Regions from separate parts of the Peribacillus sp. NPDC055009 genome, predicted to be linked through region 2. Evidence: riboswitches for the same ligand, from Rfam matches in the RefSeq annotation. Region 2 holds a riboswitch; each other region holds the start of a gene.
What was found. A riboswitch is a leader RNA that binds a small molecule or an ion and turns the genes downstream of it on or off. The one in region 2 is predicted to bind S-adenosylmethionine.
Positions count from the first base shown of each region.

Region 1 (5,735 bases), on a different contig from region 2:
GTTGTGGATATTTATGTGTCGGAATTCAAAAGCAGGGGAATACAAAGGCACTGTTTGAAACCGCTGAGAGGAGTAAGGTAGACTACATATTGGAAGAAGATTTGTCATTGAACGAAATGGATGAAACAAAGCGGCGGATAAATGAATTCGTTAATAAAAATGACTACATTATGCTTACATTATGTACGGACGTCATTGATTCAGCATACGCACCTGGGGTGAGTGCTCCATCGCCGTTTGGACTGAATCCGAAATTGGTACGTGCGATTATTAGGCATATCGTATCGAATGAAAAAATCCTCTCCTTTGACATTTCGGAAGTGAATCCTTCGTTGGACGAAAATAATAAAACCGTAACATTGGCAGCACATTTAATAAATGAAGTTTTGCTGCATTTTAAATAATGAATGGATATGGAAGAGGGGCAATTCCAATTTGGTCCTTCCAGCTTTCCTCAATGTTATCTCCATGCTCAATTATAAGTATTGAAACTAAGTCCTTTGGCTGCACCCAGGCTGTCCGTGAATCATTCATGGACAGTCTTTTTTACGCCTCCTTTACACGCGTTAATGGTCGGGGCCATTGCTTGACTCCCCGTTATAGGATTAACCATGGCTCTACCAAAGTTCACTACTGATACTTGTGGGTTTTTGGTTTATAATAACAACCATCTAGGGGGGATTTTTTATGAATGAATATAAAGTGACGGTCAGGAATGGCAGTACCTTGATCTTGTCGGAAATCATTAAAGCTGAAGATGAAAGAGAAGTCCTTGGAACTCTTTTGATTTCCAGCGAATTATTTAATCAACCATTTACCGACATCAGGATTTTAGAACGCTGATTTGTGCCTGTCCGTTCGATTTGTTACACTGTAATAAATTCTAATACGGTAGGCGATAGTATGTGTGGACGTTTTACCCTTTTCACTGACATTGAAGAAATAAAAGATCGGTTTGATATTCAAGGATCGTTTGATGGGGAATACCAATTCAGCTACAATATTGCTCCCTCCCAATCCGTTCTCTCCGTCATTAATGACGGGGCAAGGAATCGACTTGGATATCTTCGGTGGGGACTCATTCCTTTCTGGGCAAAAGACGAAAAAGTGGGCTACAAAATGATCAATGCCAGAGCGGAAACCATTGCTGAGAAAGCAAGCTTCAGGAATGCGTATAAGAAGAAGAGATGCTTGATAATCGCTGACTCTTTTTATGAATGGAAGAAGACACCGGAAAGAAAAATACCGATGCGAATAAAACTGAAGAATCATGCTCCATTTGGAATGGCGGGTATCTGGGAATCCTGGAAATCTCCTGAAGGCATCAGCGTCTATTCATGCTCCGTTATAACAACCGTTCCTAATGAGCTAATGACCAGCATTCATGATCGTATGCCTGTCATCCTTAAACCAGAAGATGAAAAAGAATGGTTGAGTCCAACAAATAATGATCCTGCATATCTGCAGCAGTATTTAAAGTCATTCGATTCGGAACAGATGGAAGCCTTTGAGGTATCGACTGATGTGAATTCGACCAAAAATAATTCATCTAACCTAATACAACAAATTTGCTGAGAGGTCATAAGACCTCTTTTTTATATGAATTCCGTCCCGATAAATGAAAAAAACTGATTAACCGCACATGTCAAGATTTCTTTATAAATAGTAAAGAGTGCATGTAAAATACTTTAAAATTAACCCTTGCGAAAATAGACAAAATGCTGTACTGTTATATTTGCTTTTCAAAAAGACTTTCGATGTCACTTTCACAAACTCAGATGGTTTCAGCAAGTTTCCAGTGTGGTACTTTTCTGGAAGGCATCGTAATATTTGATAAATTATATAATGTAATCTTCTTATCAAGAGAGACGGAGGGACTGGCCCGAAGATGTCTCGGCAGCGGACTTAAATGGAGTGCTGTGCCAAATCCAGCAGGCTGATTTTTGCCTGAAAGATAAGGAGGGTGTTTTTTATAAATTAAAAGACCTCTTCTTGTTGTTAAATAGAAGGGGTCTTTTTTATGCCAGTTTTTTTGCTATATCTCCAAGACTAGATAATCAGGTAGGTTCAAATTGGAGTTATTTGCGAAAGCTGTTAATAGAATAAGAGCTGTGACACATGTCACGGGAAAAATAAAAAGAGGTGTACATCATGAGTGCAAACAATAAAGGGAATCCATGGGCATTGATCCCATTTGTCGTATTTTTAATTTTATTTATAGGGTCCGGAATCATCACTAAAGATTTTTATTCATTTCCGGTGATTGTTGCAATTTCAATTGCTTCGGCAGCTGCATTGGCAATGAATCCGAAAGAGACATTCAATCATAAGGTTGATATCTTCTGTAAAGGTGCCGGGGACGCCAATATTATGTTAATGGTTATCATTTTCCTTTTAGCTGGCGCTTTTGCCGAAGTTGCCAATGGCATGGGAGCAGTTGAATCGACAGTGAATCTTGCCTTAGCTGTTTTTCCGCAAAATCTATTAATGGTAGGGATATTCATTATTGCTTGTTTTATTTCTTTATCCATGGGGACAAGCATGGGAACGATTGTTGCATTGGCACCTATAGGGGTCGGGATTAGTGAGCAAACAGATATTTCGCTTGCCCTATCAATGGCGGCCGTTATTGGTGGTGCGATGTTTGGGGATAACCTTTCCTTCATTTCAGATACGACAATCGCTGCAGTTCGAACTCAGGGAACGAAAATGAAGGATAAGTTTAAAGTGAATTTTTTCATCGTTTTACCTGCGGCCATCATCACATGTGCAATCCTTGGAATTTTAACAATGGGTGAACAAGCTGACATCTCCCAACATTCTTATAATTGGGTGAAGATTCTTCCATATCTTTGCGTATTGATCACTGCATTGGCAGGAGTCAATGTGTTCCTGGTCCTTTCCATCGGAATCGTATTTGCCGGAATTATCGGCTTGGCTGATGGAAGTTATAAACCGTTGGGTGTCATTCAAAAAGTTGGAGAAGGAATGGCGGGAATGTATGAAATCTCCTTCCTTGCCATTTTAATTGCAGGTATGGTAGCTGTTATCAAACATAATGGTGGCATCGATTATCTACTCCATCTAGTGACCCGAAATAGCAAATCAAAAAAAGGGGCGGAATTCAGCATTGCAGGGCTTGTTGGTTTGACAAACCTTTCAACGGCAAATAACACGATTTCGATTATCATTGCCGGGCCACTTGCCAAAAATATCGCTGAAAAGTATGGGATTGATCCGCGTAAATCAGCGAGCTTGCTTGACATATTTGCATGTTGTATCCAAGGGTTGATACCATATGGAGCACAACTGCTTGTTGCAGCAGGGGTAGCAAAGATTTCTCCGATAAGCATCTTGCAGTATTCATATTACCCAATACTAATTGGATTTTGTGGCGTCATTGCCATCTTGATTGGTTTTCCACGGTTTCAGCCGGGAAATGATGGATCGAAGAACTAAAAGTTAAAACAAAGTTGATTGGAGCGGGTGTGCGAGACTCCTGCGGGAAAAGCGAGTCCAGGGGAGACCCCGCAGGCGCAAAGGCTCCCGGACCGCCCGCGGAAAGCGAGTGCCTGGAGGGGAAATCAACGTTCAAATTGTACAAACCCCTAAAATTTCATCGAGTTTGTCTGCAGTCTGAACACCCTGAATCATTGGATACAGGGTGTTTTTTGTATGGTAAATACATAAACATAATCAAGTTTTCTCCCATTCATATAGTATCAATCATTCTTCAATTTTTCTGCTTAATTCCGGTCCAAATTAATGATGGTTGTGTGTGCGACACCTGTCATGAATAGAGGACAACACCAACTAAACCGGAAAGGATAATTACATAGGCTGGGTGCCAGCGTAATTTCATTAGGGCAAATAACGATAATCCAAAAACGAGTAATAAGCTTATCGCATGCCAAGAAAAGTTCAGCGCTATCATATTATTGGAAAGTGCAAAGCTGATTGCTGCAAAGAGGATTAAACCAGTGACAATGGGTCTTAGTCCATAGAACATGGATTGAATAACTGGGTAATGATTCAATTTGCTGAAGAAGGTGGCTATAACGGTTACGAATATAATAGCAGGAAGTAAGATTCCGAAAGCAGATGAAATGGCCCCTGCAAATCCAGCAGTAGAATAGCCAACAAGAATGGCACTATTGGCAGTGACAGGGCCTGGGGACATACCGGAAATCGCGATGATATCAGTAAATTGCTGCGTCGTCATCCATCCATGCTGTGAGACTTCCGATTCTATTACGGGAATCATGGCGTATCCGCCTCCAAACGATACAAAGCCGATAATAAAGAAGGTGCTAAACAACTCCCACAATTCCATCATTCCATCACACACTTTCTTGAAAATTAGTTAGACCCTTTTTTGATATACCTATATGCCAGCACCCATGAAAGGTTCGAAATCATTTTCTTCATTTCCTATATCTTTTCTGTCCAACTTGACATCGTAACCTAATTTTCTCTTAATGGAGATGGTCACAATACCAGCAAAAGCTCCTGCTAATATAACCATCACAGGGTGCAGAAAGAAAAGGACTGGAATTCCTACTATTAAAATGCAGAAAGTTGTTTTGTCTACAATAGCCGTTTTTCCTATCTTGATAGCCGCATAGGCGATGATGGCTACTATGGAAGCTCTGATCGATATGAATGCGGATTCTACCTTCGGATTATCCTGAATGAAAAAATACAAAATGCCTAGGAGCAGAACAATTAAAAAGGTAGGTAATGAAACACCAATCATGGCTGCCATTGCCCCCTTCATTCCGGCAATCCGATGGCCGATAAAGGTGGCGGAGTTAATGGCGACAGCTCCCGGTACGGACTGAGATAAAGCAAAAACATCCGTAACTTCTTCGCTTTTCATCCATTTTCTTTTTTCGACCACTTCTTTTTCGATTAAGGGGATCATCGCAAACCCGCCTCCGAATGTGACAGGTGCTATTTTAAAAAAGGTCCAAAATAATTGGAATAGAGTTTTCCATTGTCCTTTCATTGACATCAGTCACTTCCTTTGAATGCATTGTTAAATCTTATTATTAACATATCAAAGAAAAAGGGATGGGTAAATTGCAACAAAATCATCGGGTATAACAAAACGTTATACCCAGAAGATTTATCCGTTTTATGAAGAATGCCGCCAATAATTGAATAGCCTCAGAATGTATCACACTATTTTCATTTCACCATTTCCCTAATGATGCTATCATTTTAATAAACTATCTAAAAACATGGAGGTCGATTTCATGAAATTGGAAAATCTGAAAATGTTTTGTTTAGTGGTGGATGAAGGAAGTTTAAGCCAGGCGGCGAGGTTAAGTTTCCTATCTCAGCCCGCTGTAACACGGCAGATCCATCAACTGGAAAATTATTATAACACTTTGTTATTCGACCGTGAGGAAGGAAGGCTGAGAGTTACAGAAGCAGGAAAGCTGTTATACCCTTTTGCAAAAGCCATAGTAAATGACTTCAACCATTCAAAAGAAGTGATTCAGCAATCGACGGGGAAGTACAATGCAAATCTAATAGTTGGGGCTTCCTTGACTATCGGCGAGTATTTGTTGCCGAGCTTGCTTGGGAGATTTAAAAAACAGCAGCCAGAAATAAAAGTGACATTGACGATAAAAAATACCCCCCGGGTTCTGGAGGATCTTTCAAACGATGTCATTGATTTGGCCTTGGTGGAAGGACTTGTGGAAAACACCGATTTTATTGTAGACAAG
Region 1 covers NZ_JBSGVZ010000026.1:6,753-12,487, reverse strand. Annotated here, with positions in the region: gene hutG (formimidoylglutamase) at 1-404, shown strand, start outside; gene ACWF5P_RS24715 (hypothetical protein) at 688-843, shown strand; gene ACWF5P_RS24710 (SOS response-associated peptidase) at 904-1,575, shown strand; SAM riboswitch class I at 1,854-1,961, shown strand; gene ACWF5P_RS24705 (Na+/H+ antiporter NhaC family protein) at 2,152-3,459, shown strand; gene ACWF5P_RS24700 (chromate transporter) at 3,791-4,336, opposite strand; gene ACWF5P_RS24695 (chromate transporter) at 4,385-5,014, opposite strand; gene ACWF5P_RS24690 (LysR family transcriptional regulator) at 5,259-5,735, shown strand, end outside.
Region 1: another riboswitch for S-adenosylmethionine. It lies ahead of ACWF5P_RS24705 (Na+/H+ antiporter NhaC family protein); the one in region 2 lies ahead of ACWF5P_RS11725 (sugar ABC transporter substrate-binding protein).

Region 2 (5,735 bases):
GATTGGACACGGCAAAAATTCCAATCAGAATGATAATCGTCAATATTGTGCCGTATTTATAGAAAAAGTCGAATAGTTCCACCTTTTTCTTCACTTTCGCTGTCTGTGTAACAGGATTGGGTATGCTCATTCTATTTTCCTCCTGTTGAATAGAATAGTAGTTCTTCTTCATTCGTTTTACTTGTTTCTAATTCGATGACAGTGCTCCCGTCATATAACACATATGTCCGGTTGGTAATGCCAATGATTTCGGAAAGCTCGGATGATGCATAAATGATCGCCTTCCCATTCCTTGCAAGCTCTGCAATCAATTCGAATATATCCTTCTTGGCTCCAACATCGACCCCTTTCGTTGGTTCATCGAATATGTATACATCCGCATCGGCCATAAGCCATTTCCCGATGGCAACTTTTTGCTGATTGCCACCTGAAAGGTTTTCGACATTCACTTCCCCTGAAGGAGTTTTAATGCCGAGGCTTGCGATCATTTCCTTCGCTCTTTCCTTTTCCGCCTTGCGATTCACGAAGCTGAATGTCTTGGAGAATTTGCCAAGACTGGCTGCCGTCAAGTTCGCCGAGACTGATTCCTGAACTAGGACCCCTTCTTTCCTGCGTTCCTCAGGTACAAGTGCCAGACCGCTTTTTACTGCTTCGTGCGGTGATTTCAAGGAAAGCTTTCGACCATTCAGGATGACTTCCCCCGCTGTGATGGACGTATGGCCGAAAAGGGTTTTACACAGCTCCGTTTTCCCAGCCCCGACCAACCCTGCCAAGCCGATTATCTCGCCTGCTTTAATATTCAAACTGACATTTTTAACTTTCTCTGCATCTGACAATCCGTTCACTTCCAGAATAACGTCGCCAATCGAAGCATTCACTTCAGGAAACTGTTCATCCATGGTTTTTCCAAGCATGTTCTCTACGACTTCGGTACGGGTTATGTCTTCCTTCTTTCGACATGTGACACGCTCCCCATTCCTCATGATTGTAATTTCCTCACAGATTTCAAAAATTTCGGGCAGACGATGTGAAATGAAAATGATTCCCACGCCTTTTTGCTTTAATTCATTTACAATTCGAAAAAGTTCTGTCGTCTCCGTATGACTTAACGGAGCAGTTGGCTCGTCGAGAATCAGGAATTTGCATTCTGTCGAAACGGCTCTTGCTATCAGGACCATCTGTTTTTCAGCCAAGGTAAGGTCTCTTACCAGCTTTTTCGAAGGGACACGAATTTTCATATCTTCAAGAATAGAAGCCGCTTGGTTATGCAGCTCTTTCCATTGGACCATCTGTTTTTTTCCCATGTTTTGGACCATATCATTCAACATTACATTTTCCCCAACCGTTAAATAAGGGATGAGGGCGGTATCCACTTCCTGATAAACAATTTGAATGCCTTGTTCTTGAGCCGCTTTTGGCGAGCGGATATCCCTCTTCACCCCATCAATATAAATGTCACCTGAATAATGAACATGGGCTCCCGATAATACTTTCATTAACGTCGATTTCCCTGCTCCGTTTGCACCGACCAATGCGTGGGCTGTCCCCGATTTTACGGAAAAATCAACATCACTCAGCGCCTTCACCCCCGGAAATTCAATCGAAATCTTCTTCATTTCTAGTTGCGTGCCCATGTCCATTCCCCCTTATTGAACAGACACTCCCTTCTACTTGAAAGAGAGTGTCTCTTTTTAATTTTTATAATGATCTTTCAAAACTTTCATCCAATCTTCTTCAAATTCCGTCGATACACCCCAGCCATCGACAATACCTGACAGATTTGCCATGTTCACCGCTTCTTTAGACGCTTGGATTTGCTTTTGTGAAATAAGTGAAGCCTCCAAGTCATAGGTTTGCGGCGTTTCTTCGCCCGCTAATTTTTTAGCCAATATCCTCATATTTACTGCACCGATCAACTTGGGATCTACTGCTGCCGTGTAGGACCATGAGCTATCAGCCGATTGGATTTCCTGGAGATCTGCATTCGAGACATCTATTCCATATATCTTCACTTCATCGCGGCCCGCCTCTTTAATCGCCCGGGCTGCACCGATAGCAAAGGCATCCCATGTTGCGAAAATGGCATCCAATTTACCTTTAGGGTATTTATTCAGCATTGCGGCTACAGCATTTTGTGTCTGAACCGATGTATCAGCAGATGCCACTCCGAACCTTTCGACTTCTTTGATCCCAGGATTTTCTTTTAATTTTTCCTGATAGACTGCATTTCTTCTTACCATTGGAGGAAAACCGTCCACCCAAAGGTATGCAATTGCCGCTTTACCTTTCTGTTCTTTTATCAGCTTATCAAAAGCCAGTGTTGCCAACGCTTCATCATCTTGTGAAGTTAATGTCACGCCTTCTATTTTAGATAGATCGCTTATTGAATCGAATGTGACAACGCTTTTACCTGCATCAACCAACTTTTGAACGTCATTCACAGTTGCTGCATCATCACCATGTGAAATGATATAGCCGTCATAATCTTCCTCCAAAGCCTGCGCTATCGCATCATGGAATTTAGCCGTATCACCATTGGCTGTGTACGTATCCACTTGAAACCCCAGTGCTTCTCCTTCTTCCTTCGCCCCCGCCAGGTATTGGGCCGTATGATCATCACCGCCAATTTTACGGATCACTTTGATTCTGGCTCCATCTCCATCAGCGAATCTTTCCGGAACATTTTCAAATGATACTTTTTCTTCTTTCTTCGACTCTGTGGAACTCTGACCTGTAGAGCACCCCGTTAAAAGCAAAGCCGAAGCGATGGCTGAAATGAATATACCTTTAATAGACCTTTTCATCTTGTTTCCCTCCATTTTTTCTTATTAGTCTCATCAGTTAAGTTGGTGTAAATCCCAAAATAAAAACCTCTCTAATATAGAGAGGTTTAATCGGCTGTTTTGCAGACTTGTCCCTCTCTTATCTGTCAAAACATTTCTGTTTTGCAGGATTTAGCACCAATTCCTAATGGAACGGTTGCTGGGCATCTTAGGGCCAGTCCCTCCGCCACTCTTGATAAGAGATATATCGTGTTACGTTTTTGTAATTATCACTTTATAGGGATATAGTCGTAAAGTCAATAGATTTTTGAATATTTGAAATGTTCCCCGTTATTTTTTATTTTCTTTGAAGCTGGGCTAGACGCTTTTTCTCAATCTTTTCAAGCCGCTCCAACTGCCTTAATTTCACTTCGAACAAAGTGATAGGGTCACGGTAAACTTCCGGATTTTGTTTCATATGCTCCAATGCAGCCTGGTAGTCTTTTATTTCAGTCTGCGTTTGCTCTATCGTTTTTTGAAGTAATGCAAATGAACCGCGATAGAAAAGGGAGATGTCACGATCCAAAGATTTTTCAAACAATCCAAATTGGGTAAGGAAACGCTCCGTGATCATTTCCGCAACATCCAGGTAATCTTCACTTTCCAGGTATTTCTTATAACGATTGTACATATTGGCTTTATTTTGCGGTATCGCCCCAAACAGCTTCCCTGCCCCTTTAAGCAGTAATTGAGATGGAGTCCTGCGCAAAAGGATATTGACGTTTTCGATGCGGATGCTGCTTGTCATCCGGTCGGCATCACGGCGCCAGTCATCCAATACTCTGAAGTCGCCTGCAAGCGTAATCCGTTCTTCTTTGTATAATTCATTGAAACCGGCACTCATCTCATCCATAAACTGCTGGCTTTGTGAGAACTCCATTTGGGAACTGGCAATCCAGTCTTGAAGAGAACGGTAATATTGAGGCATGATCTTGTCAGAAATGAAGTTTTGAATCCGCTCATTCATTTCCTGATTTAACTGTACATGGACCTGACTGAAATCACTGCTTTCCGTTAACGATTTAGAGCAATCCCTCAGTAATTCAGGAATTTTTGAATAAAGCTGACTTTTCACTTCGTCCTTAAGCGAACGATACGACCTTATGATATTTTCACTTTTCTCTTTTTCCAAATCAGCCAATTGGTTGACAGCCCCATTCAGCTTGACTTCCATCTGTTCATTCCAAGAGATGGAATGCTCGCATTTCCGCTCATTGGCTGCCCGTTTTTCTAACAGATAAGATAAAGTTTTACGAATGAATGCCAGGATTTTTTCAGATCTTCTTTCCTTCCAATTATCATCTTGATAATTCGATTGAAGGAAGGCTGAAAGGTCCTTCAATTGCTGCCGGCTGTCATAATGTTTAGAGAAAGCGAATACTTTCGCATTCGGGAAATAGGCATTCACTTTATCCCATGTTTCGTCTTCCATCCGGACTGCGACCTGATCACTGTATATCGTATCCATTTTATTTAATAAGAAATGAATCGGCAGTTTCGGAGCCATCATTTGAATTTCCAATAACAGATCCCGTTCGCTGCCGGTGAAAGGCGCCCGGGCGTCAAGAACGAACATCAATCCATCACTGCCATGTAAATAGCCCTGGAAATCGGATTCCACGCTTTTTTCCCCATTGAACCCAGGAGTATCCAATAATCGCAGATGATTATTCCTTAGGTAGTCACTGATGATGGTCACATCGACAATAGTCCCGCGCTGGCGGCGTGTTTCATCCAAATCAGTTAGCTCCTCGACAACTTTGCTATCTGTATCGGTAATTTCAAGGATTTCCAAATCATCCCCATCTTTGACACTGACTAGTGACGAATGATCTTCAGCGGCAATGCTCTCACCAACGATTGACTGAATAAAGGATGTCTTGCCATTTCCTGTGCTTCCAGCAAGAAGAAGATTGAAATTCCGGGTATCCTTAAGCCCGTCTACCATCCATTTAAGCTTATTGCCAACCTTTAAATCATTATCTTCAGCCCACTGGATAATGGAATTGAACAGTTTCTCTCCCGCTTCCAGTCCGCCACCCAATTTAGGCGATTTCGAAAGCAGGCTCTCTGCGTCCTGAATGACCAACGCATTGATCGTATCCGGGAAGATTTCATTCCAGGACAACGCGGATGCCGCCGCAAACAGCGAGAGCTCCCCGTCTGCGATTTTGAGCCAGTTTTCAAGCAACCTTGGCACGACAGGACTTAATTCCTTGATTAGGTGCGTTCCTTCTAACAGACCTGCATATGCATCCCTGTAATAGACGGAAAGCTCTTCCCATACATCCGCATGGTTCAATTCGATGGTATCTATCAAGTTATTAATCACTCTCAGCCATTCGAAATAAGAATCCGTATATTTATAGTTTTTCCAAAGGGCAACCGTCACCTTTTCGAAACGTTCCTGGTCGAGTGTGTATAGCGAACCAAGGACAGTTGAAAAATAATCCGGATCCATCGATTGGGCAACACCTTGCTGGATATACGTTTTCAGCACATCGAACCAGCCCATTGATTCTGTACGGATACTTTCATTCGCCGCTAATACCACCGCACTGTTCCAATCCTTTTGTTCTTCAAAAAAGGCACGTGCAATTTCCGTGACATTCGGGTAGTCCGGTTGGAACTCGACTGCTTCTTTCACGACATTGGAAGCCAGGTCATTTCTCGATTCCACTATGTACAGGGAAAACAGTTGCAAAAGAACCTCTGTTTTCAAGACCGCTTCATCCGTATCGACGGATTTATAGATATCCTCTGCGGTTGAATACATTTCCAGTTCAAAATAAGCATCAGCGATGTTTTTCTTCGCCCATGAACCAAGTTCCCCTTCTATGTTTTCCCATTTAAAAATGGCTGCCTCATAGTCATGATGCTGAAAATATACTTCTCCTTGAGCAAATCGAATTG
Region 2 covers NZ_JBSGVZ010000006.1:98,840-104,574, reverse strand. Annotated here, with positions in the region: gene ACWF5P_RS11735 (ABC transporter permease) at 1-130, opposite strand, end outside; gene ACWF5P_RS11730 (ATP-binding cassette domain-containing protein) at 132-1,634, opposite strand; gene ACWF5P_RS11725 (sugar ABC transporter substrate-binding protein) at 1,692-2,804, opposite strand; SAM riboswitch class I at 2,920-3,025, opposite strand; gene ACWF5P_RS11720 (GTP-binding protein) at 3,121-5,735, opposite strand, start outside.

Region 3 (5,735 bases), on a different contig from region 2:
CGAATGCTGTCACAGCTTTTCAAAGGGAACAAAAAATTAAAGAAACTGGCACCATTAAAGATGATACTACCGTGAAATTGATGCAGGTCATCCAGGAGAAAATCCTTAAGAATGACACACAAGTGAAAAAGGCGGTAGAAGTATTAAAGAAAGAAATCAATAAGTGATTTGCCCGAAAAGCCTGTCAGCGATTATCGTTGGCAGGCTTTTTTGTCGTTTAATGCATAATATTCCAATATTAGGAAGAGAATAAGGGGTAATTTTCCGATGAGGTGAGGTAATGAAAGAAAAGGTATTGTTCATATATCTATTGATCTTGATTCTGGCAGGCTGCACTTATGCCCCTTTACCCAAACAAAATGGAAATGCAGGTACGGAAAAAAAACTAACCAAAGAAGAGAACCAGGAAAGTGTGAAAACATTTCTGTTAATTGGTGTCGATACAAGGGGAGAGGGAAAATCTCGATCCGATGCGATTATTCTGGCAAAATACTTTCCTGAGCAGGAAAAATTGAAACTGGCTTCGATTATGCGTGATAGTTATGTTAAAATCCCTGGGAATAAAACAGGATATAACAAAATAAATGCAGCTTATTATTATGGTGGAAGGGAACTTCTCAAAAAAACCATACAGGAAAACTTCGGTGTCAAGGTCGATCATGTGGCGGTAATTGACTTTCAGGGATTCGTGAAGATGGTCGATTTACTTGCACCTGAGGGGGTAGCGGTGAATGTGGACCAGGAAATCATTGATGATATGAGCATTCAAGCAAGCGTCGGTAAAAATGTTTTACATGGCGAGGAAATATTGAAATATGTCCGTTTTAGACATGACGATGAAAGTGATTTTGGAAGGGTTGAGCGACAACAAGAAGTAATGGTTCAATTAAAAACAGCCTTTATAAATCAAATCTCGTCCTTCGAAGGGATGGCAGCCCTTCCTAGTATAATCGAACAAGGACTCTCGTACTTGGATACGGATATTGGACTGAAAACAATAATGGAAATGGGGCCAAAAGCCGTCTTCCATACACCGGACACCGTCGAAACCTTAAGGGTTCCAGTGGAAGGAAGCTTTAAAGATGAAATATATCCCCAGTCCGGAGCCGTTTTGGAAATAGACTACACTAAAAATAAGAAGGCACTTCAAGAATTCTTTTCAAAAAAATAAAAATTGTATTATGGACCTCGCAAGAATAATCACAAAAACGAGAGGGATAAGTAACCCTTCTCGTTTTTTATCATCAATAAAGCAACCTGGATCATTTAACAAAAAGCGGAATGTTTTTAATGAAATCCGGGGTTATGATGCCATTTTCGGTAATGATGCTTGTAATTAGATGATTCGGTGTAACATCAAAGGCTGGATTGAAAGTCTTCACGTTTTCAGGAGCGATCCTAACACCTTGAATGAAGGTGATTTCCGCTTCATTCCTTTCTTCGATCGGGATGGAAGTGCCGGACTCGAGAGTGAGGTCGAATGTGGTTGATGGAGCGGCCACGTAAAAAGGGATACCAAAGTGCTTGGCTAATATCGCCAATCCCAATGTCCCGATTTTATTGGCTGTATCTCCATTAGCCGCAATTCTGTCGGCACCGACGATGATTCCATTTATTCCTTTCTGATGAATCGTATGGGCAGCCATATTATCAGAAATTAATGTGACATCAACCCCCGCTTGCATCAATTCCCAAGCAGTCAAACGCGCCCCTTGCAGGACAGGCCTGGTTTCACATGCATACACTTTTAGCGGAAAGTCCTTTTCTTTTGCCAGGTGGAAGGGAGCCAAGGCTGTGCCATACCGAGCCGTGGCAATTCCCCCAGCGTTGCAATGCGTTAGAATGGAATCTCCTCTAGTGAATAAGGATAAACCATGTTCCCCGATTTTCCTGCACATTTCTTCATCTTCAGCAAAGATGGCTTTAGCCTCCGATATAAGTGCTTCCTTGGCAGTTGAAATGCTTTGCGCATCTTCCAGAGTATTTTCCATCCTCCTTAACGCCCAAAAAAGGTTGACAGCGGTTGGCCGTGATGATGCGAGTTTTTCAATATGCCTTGATACATTTTTCTTGAATTCGGCTAATTCAGCGGTTGTTTCCTGTTTCGCACCAAGTGCAACACCAAATGCTGCCGTCAGTCCAATTGCTGGGGCACCGCGAACTTTTAATGTCAAAATGCTGTCATACACATCATCAACAGAATGAAGTTCAATGAATTCTGTTATGGAAGGAAGGGCTTGTTGATTTAATAATGTAATATGGGTATCAGCCCATTGTACCGAATAAGGTAATGGTGCATGTGTTGTCATGTGCAGGTCTCCTTTTAAATGGTTGAATAAGATGGCAGTGTACGTTGCTTCAAGGCTTCAATGACAGCTGAAACATCCAATTCTTCCCGTTTTTTAATTAAAAAAACACCAATTTCCAATGTAGCCGTTTTGGCAGCGATCCTTGTTTCTTTATCTTCATTGACATTTAAATCGGCAACGTGGGAAAGTCCGATGGTTCGCCGAATCAGTTCACAGCCGGCAAAGCCGAATGCATCTTTTTTGAATTTTGTCAGTAAATAAGGCAGATAACCTTTCACATGACGAAATGGGCTTTTATTTTGACCTTCCCATAATTCGGAATAAGTTTCTTCAAAGGCATTCCAAAATTCATTAAGGTGTGTGAAAATCTCTTCCTTTCCAACGCTATTACGTGTGACTGCCTGAAAGAGAAGGTTGGCAGTGTATTGACCAAGGTCAAAACCAACTGGACCATAAAAAGCGAATTCTGGATCGATAACCTTTGTTTCAGTTTCACTTGCAAATATACTTCCAGTATGTAAATCTCCATGAAGCAAGGCTTCCTGCTCGGTTTCAAAGCTTTGTTTCAGCTTAGCGACCTCAAGGATCACTTCTTTATCATTCCATATATTTTTGGCGGCATCAGTCAATTCCACCTCGAAATCTCCCGGGAGTTCCTCAAAAAATGGATCCGTGAAAATGAAGACCTCAGTGATTTTGCAGAGTTCGGGATTCGTGAAATGTCGGGCAACTTCCTTTTTGGCAGAGGGTTCTAAATGATAATCGGATGTATAAAATGCCGTTTTCGCAACATATTCACCAATATGCTGTGAAAGCAATGGATATGAATCGCCTTCAATCAATCCTGTTCTAACGATTTTCAAATGGGATAAATCCTCCATGACCGTGATGGCAAGCTTTTCATCAGAATAATAGACTTGCGGTACGAATTCTGGGCAATAACTTCTGAAATGAATCAGCGCATTCGCTTCAATGGCAGCCCTTTTCAATGTCAGCGGCCAGCCTTCGCCAAGTACCTTGGCATAAGGAACCGCTTGTTTAATGATAATTCCTTTATTTGTGACTGTGTCTGTAATATGAAAAACATAATTTAAGTTTCCATCGCCGATTTCTTTACATGTTAAACTTGCATCCGCATTGACCAACCCAAGTTTTTTTGCAAGGGTTATAGCTGTTTCGTTTGTCAATCTCTTAAAATTTGAATGGTTTTGAGTCATTCTTTTCCCCTCCGGATTCAAAATAAGAATAAAAAAGCCTCTTTCATATAGAAAGAGGCAGAAGTTTTGGCTTCGGACCTCTTATCTTCCAGAATATGAATTCTGGTGGAATTAGCACCGTGCTCTGTGGATTTTATAATCCGGCGGTGAATCCGCCCCATTTCACAATGGTATTACAGTCGGTTGCTGGGCTTCATAGGGCCTTTATCCCTCAGCCTGCTCTTGATAAGAGTAAATGTTTTCTGAAATTTTAATCTTCGGGAAAATAATATCAACTTTTTAAATAGTTTGTCAATGGGTAATTTAATAAAAATCAGGACGGCGATCTTCGAATACAGGTATTTTGTTACGTGCTTCCGTAACTTTATTGAAGTCCAAGGTGCCTGTCAGGAGTTCGTTTCCTTCTCCGGCTTCACTTATGATATTTCCCCAAGGATCAATAATCAGGGAATGACCGGCAAATATATTATTGACATCAGAGCCTGAGCGATTAACGGCTACTACATAGGCTTGGTTCTCGATGGCACGGCTAATCAATAAGGCTCTCCAGTGATCGAGTCTCGGCTTTGGCCATTCAGCCGTAACGAATAGAACTTCGGCGCCTTTAGCGGTATGGGCTCGCTGCCATTCAGGAAAACGGATGTCATAACAAATGAAACCAGCACATATTTTTTCATCAAGAGTAAATAAACCATCCTTTTCTCCTGGCTTCAGGAAATGATGTTCATCCATTAACTGAAATAAGTGAAGCTTATCATATTCTTTTATGAGATTTCCCTGTTTATCGATGATGATCATGGTGTTATAGATTCCCTTGCCCGTTTTTTTCGCAATGGAACCGCCTACGATGTGAATCTCGTGTTTCCTTGCCTGTGTTTTAAGAAATTCAATCGTTTTTTCCGCCTCTTGATCAGCAATCTCATTTAACCTGCTTAAGTCGTATCCGGTTGTCCAAAGCTCTGGTAAAATGACGATATCGGGTTCTGACCGTGCTGCTTTTTCCAACCATTGTTCCGCAACCTGAAAATTGATATCCGGTTGCCCGAATGCTATATCCATTTGAATACAAGCTATTTTCCACTTCATCGTTTAAAACCCCCACATGTAAAAAATGCTTTACAAGACTATGATAAACATATATCATTTGTGTCTAGAATTTCAAGAAATTTCAGAGAAGGTGTATAAATGGTGCAATTCGAAAAATCCAGACAGCTTCAGGACCTGCCCAAGCAGTTTTTTGCCTCACTAGTCGCAAAAGTCAATGCCATCACGGAGCAAGGACATGATGTCATTAATTTAGGCCAGGGAAACCCTGATCAGCCGACACCAGACCATATCGTGAAAAGCTTGCAGTCTGCCGCTGAAAAAACGATTAATCATAAATATTCGCCATTCCGGGGGCATCAATATTTAAAAGATGCTGCTGCCGTCTTTTATGAACGTGAATTCGGTGTCAAGCTGGATCCGAACAGTGAAGTGGCGATTCTCTTCGGGGGAAAGGCAGGTCTTGTCGAACTGCCGCAGTGTTTATTGAATCCGGGTGATACGATCCTTGTTCCGGATCCCGGCTATCCGGATTATCTTTCCGGTGTTGTTTTAGCCCAGGCAAAGACCGAATTCATGCCCTTGACAGAAGAAAATGATTTTCTTCCAAAATACAGTGACATACATAAAGAAGTGCTTGATAAAGCCAAAATGATGTTCTTGAACTATCCGAACAATCCCACAGGTGCTTCTGCAACTGAAAGTTTCTTTGATGAGACCGTCTCTACTGCAAAAGAGCATTCAATTTGTGTGGTCCACGACTTCGCTTATGGGGCGATAGGATTCGACGGAAAAAAACCGATAAGCTTTCTCCAGTCAGAGGGAGCGAAGGAAATAGGAATAGAAATATACACACTATCGAAAACATACAATATGGCAGGGTGGAGAGTCGGCTTCGCAGTGGGGAATAAGAGTGTCATAGAAGCTCTTGAACTATTACAAGACCATCTTTATGTGAGTCTGTTCCCGGCGATACAAGAAGCTGCTGCAAGCGCTTTGCTTGACTCGCAGAGCTGTGTAGAGCAGTTAGTGCAGATGTACGAGGGACGAAGGAATGTTTTCATTGAGGGATTAAGGGCAATCGGCTGGGATGTCAAAGCTCCTGCGGCATCATTTTTTGCCTGGCTCAAGGTACCTAAAGGTTTTACGTCCGAGAGTTTTGCAG
Region 3 covers NZ_JBSGVZ010000018.1:37,047-42,781, reverse strand. Annotated here, with positions in the region: gene ACWF5P_RS21525 (lmo1851 family serine protease) at 1-167, shown strand, start outside; gene ACWF5P_RS21520 (LCP family protein) at 281-1,171, shown strand; gene mtnA (S-methyl-5-thioribose-1-phosphate isomerase) at 1,263-2,309, opposite strand; gene mtnK (S-methyl-5-thioribose kinase) at 2,324-3,526, opposite strand; SAM riboswitch class I at 3,605-3,758, opposite strand; gene ACWF5P_RS21505 (carbon-nitrogen family hydrolase) at 3,830-4,612, opposite strand; gene ACWF5P_RS21500 (aminotransferase class I/II-fold pyridoxal phosphate-dependent enzyme) at 4,712-5,735, shown strand, end outside.
Region 3: another riboswitch for S-adenosylmethionine. It lies ahead of mtnK (S-methyl-5-thioribose kinase); the one in region 2 lies ahead of ACWF5P_RS11725 (sugar ABC transporter substrate-binding protein).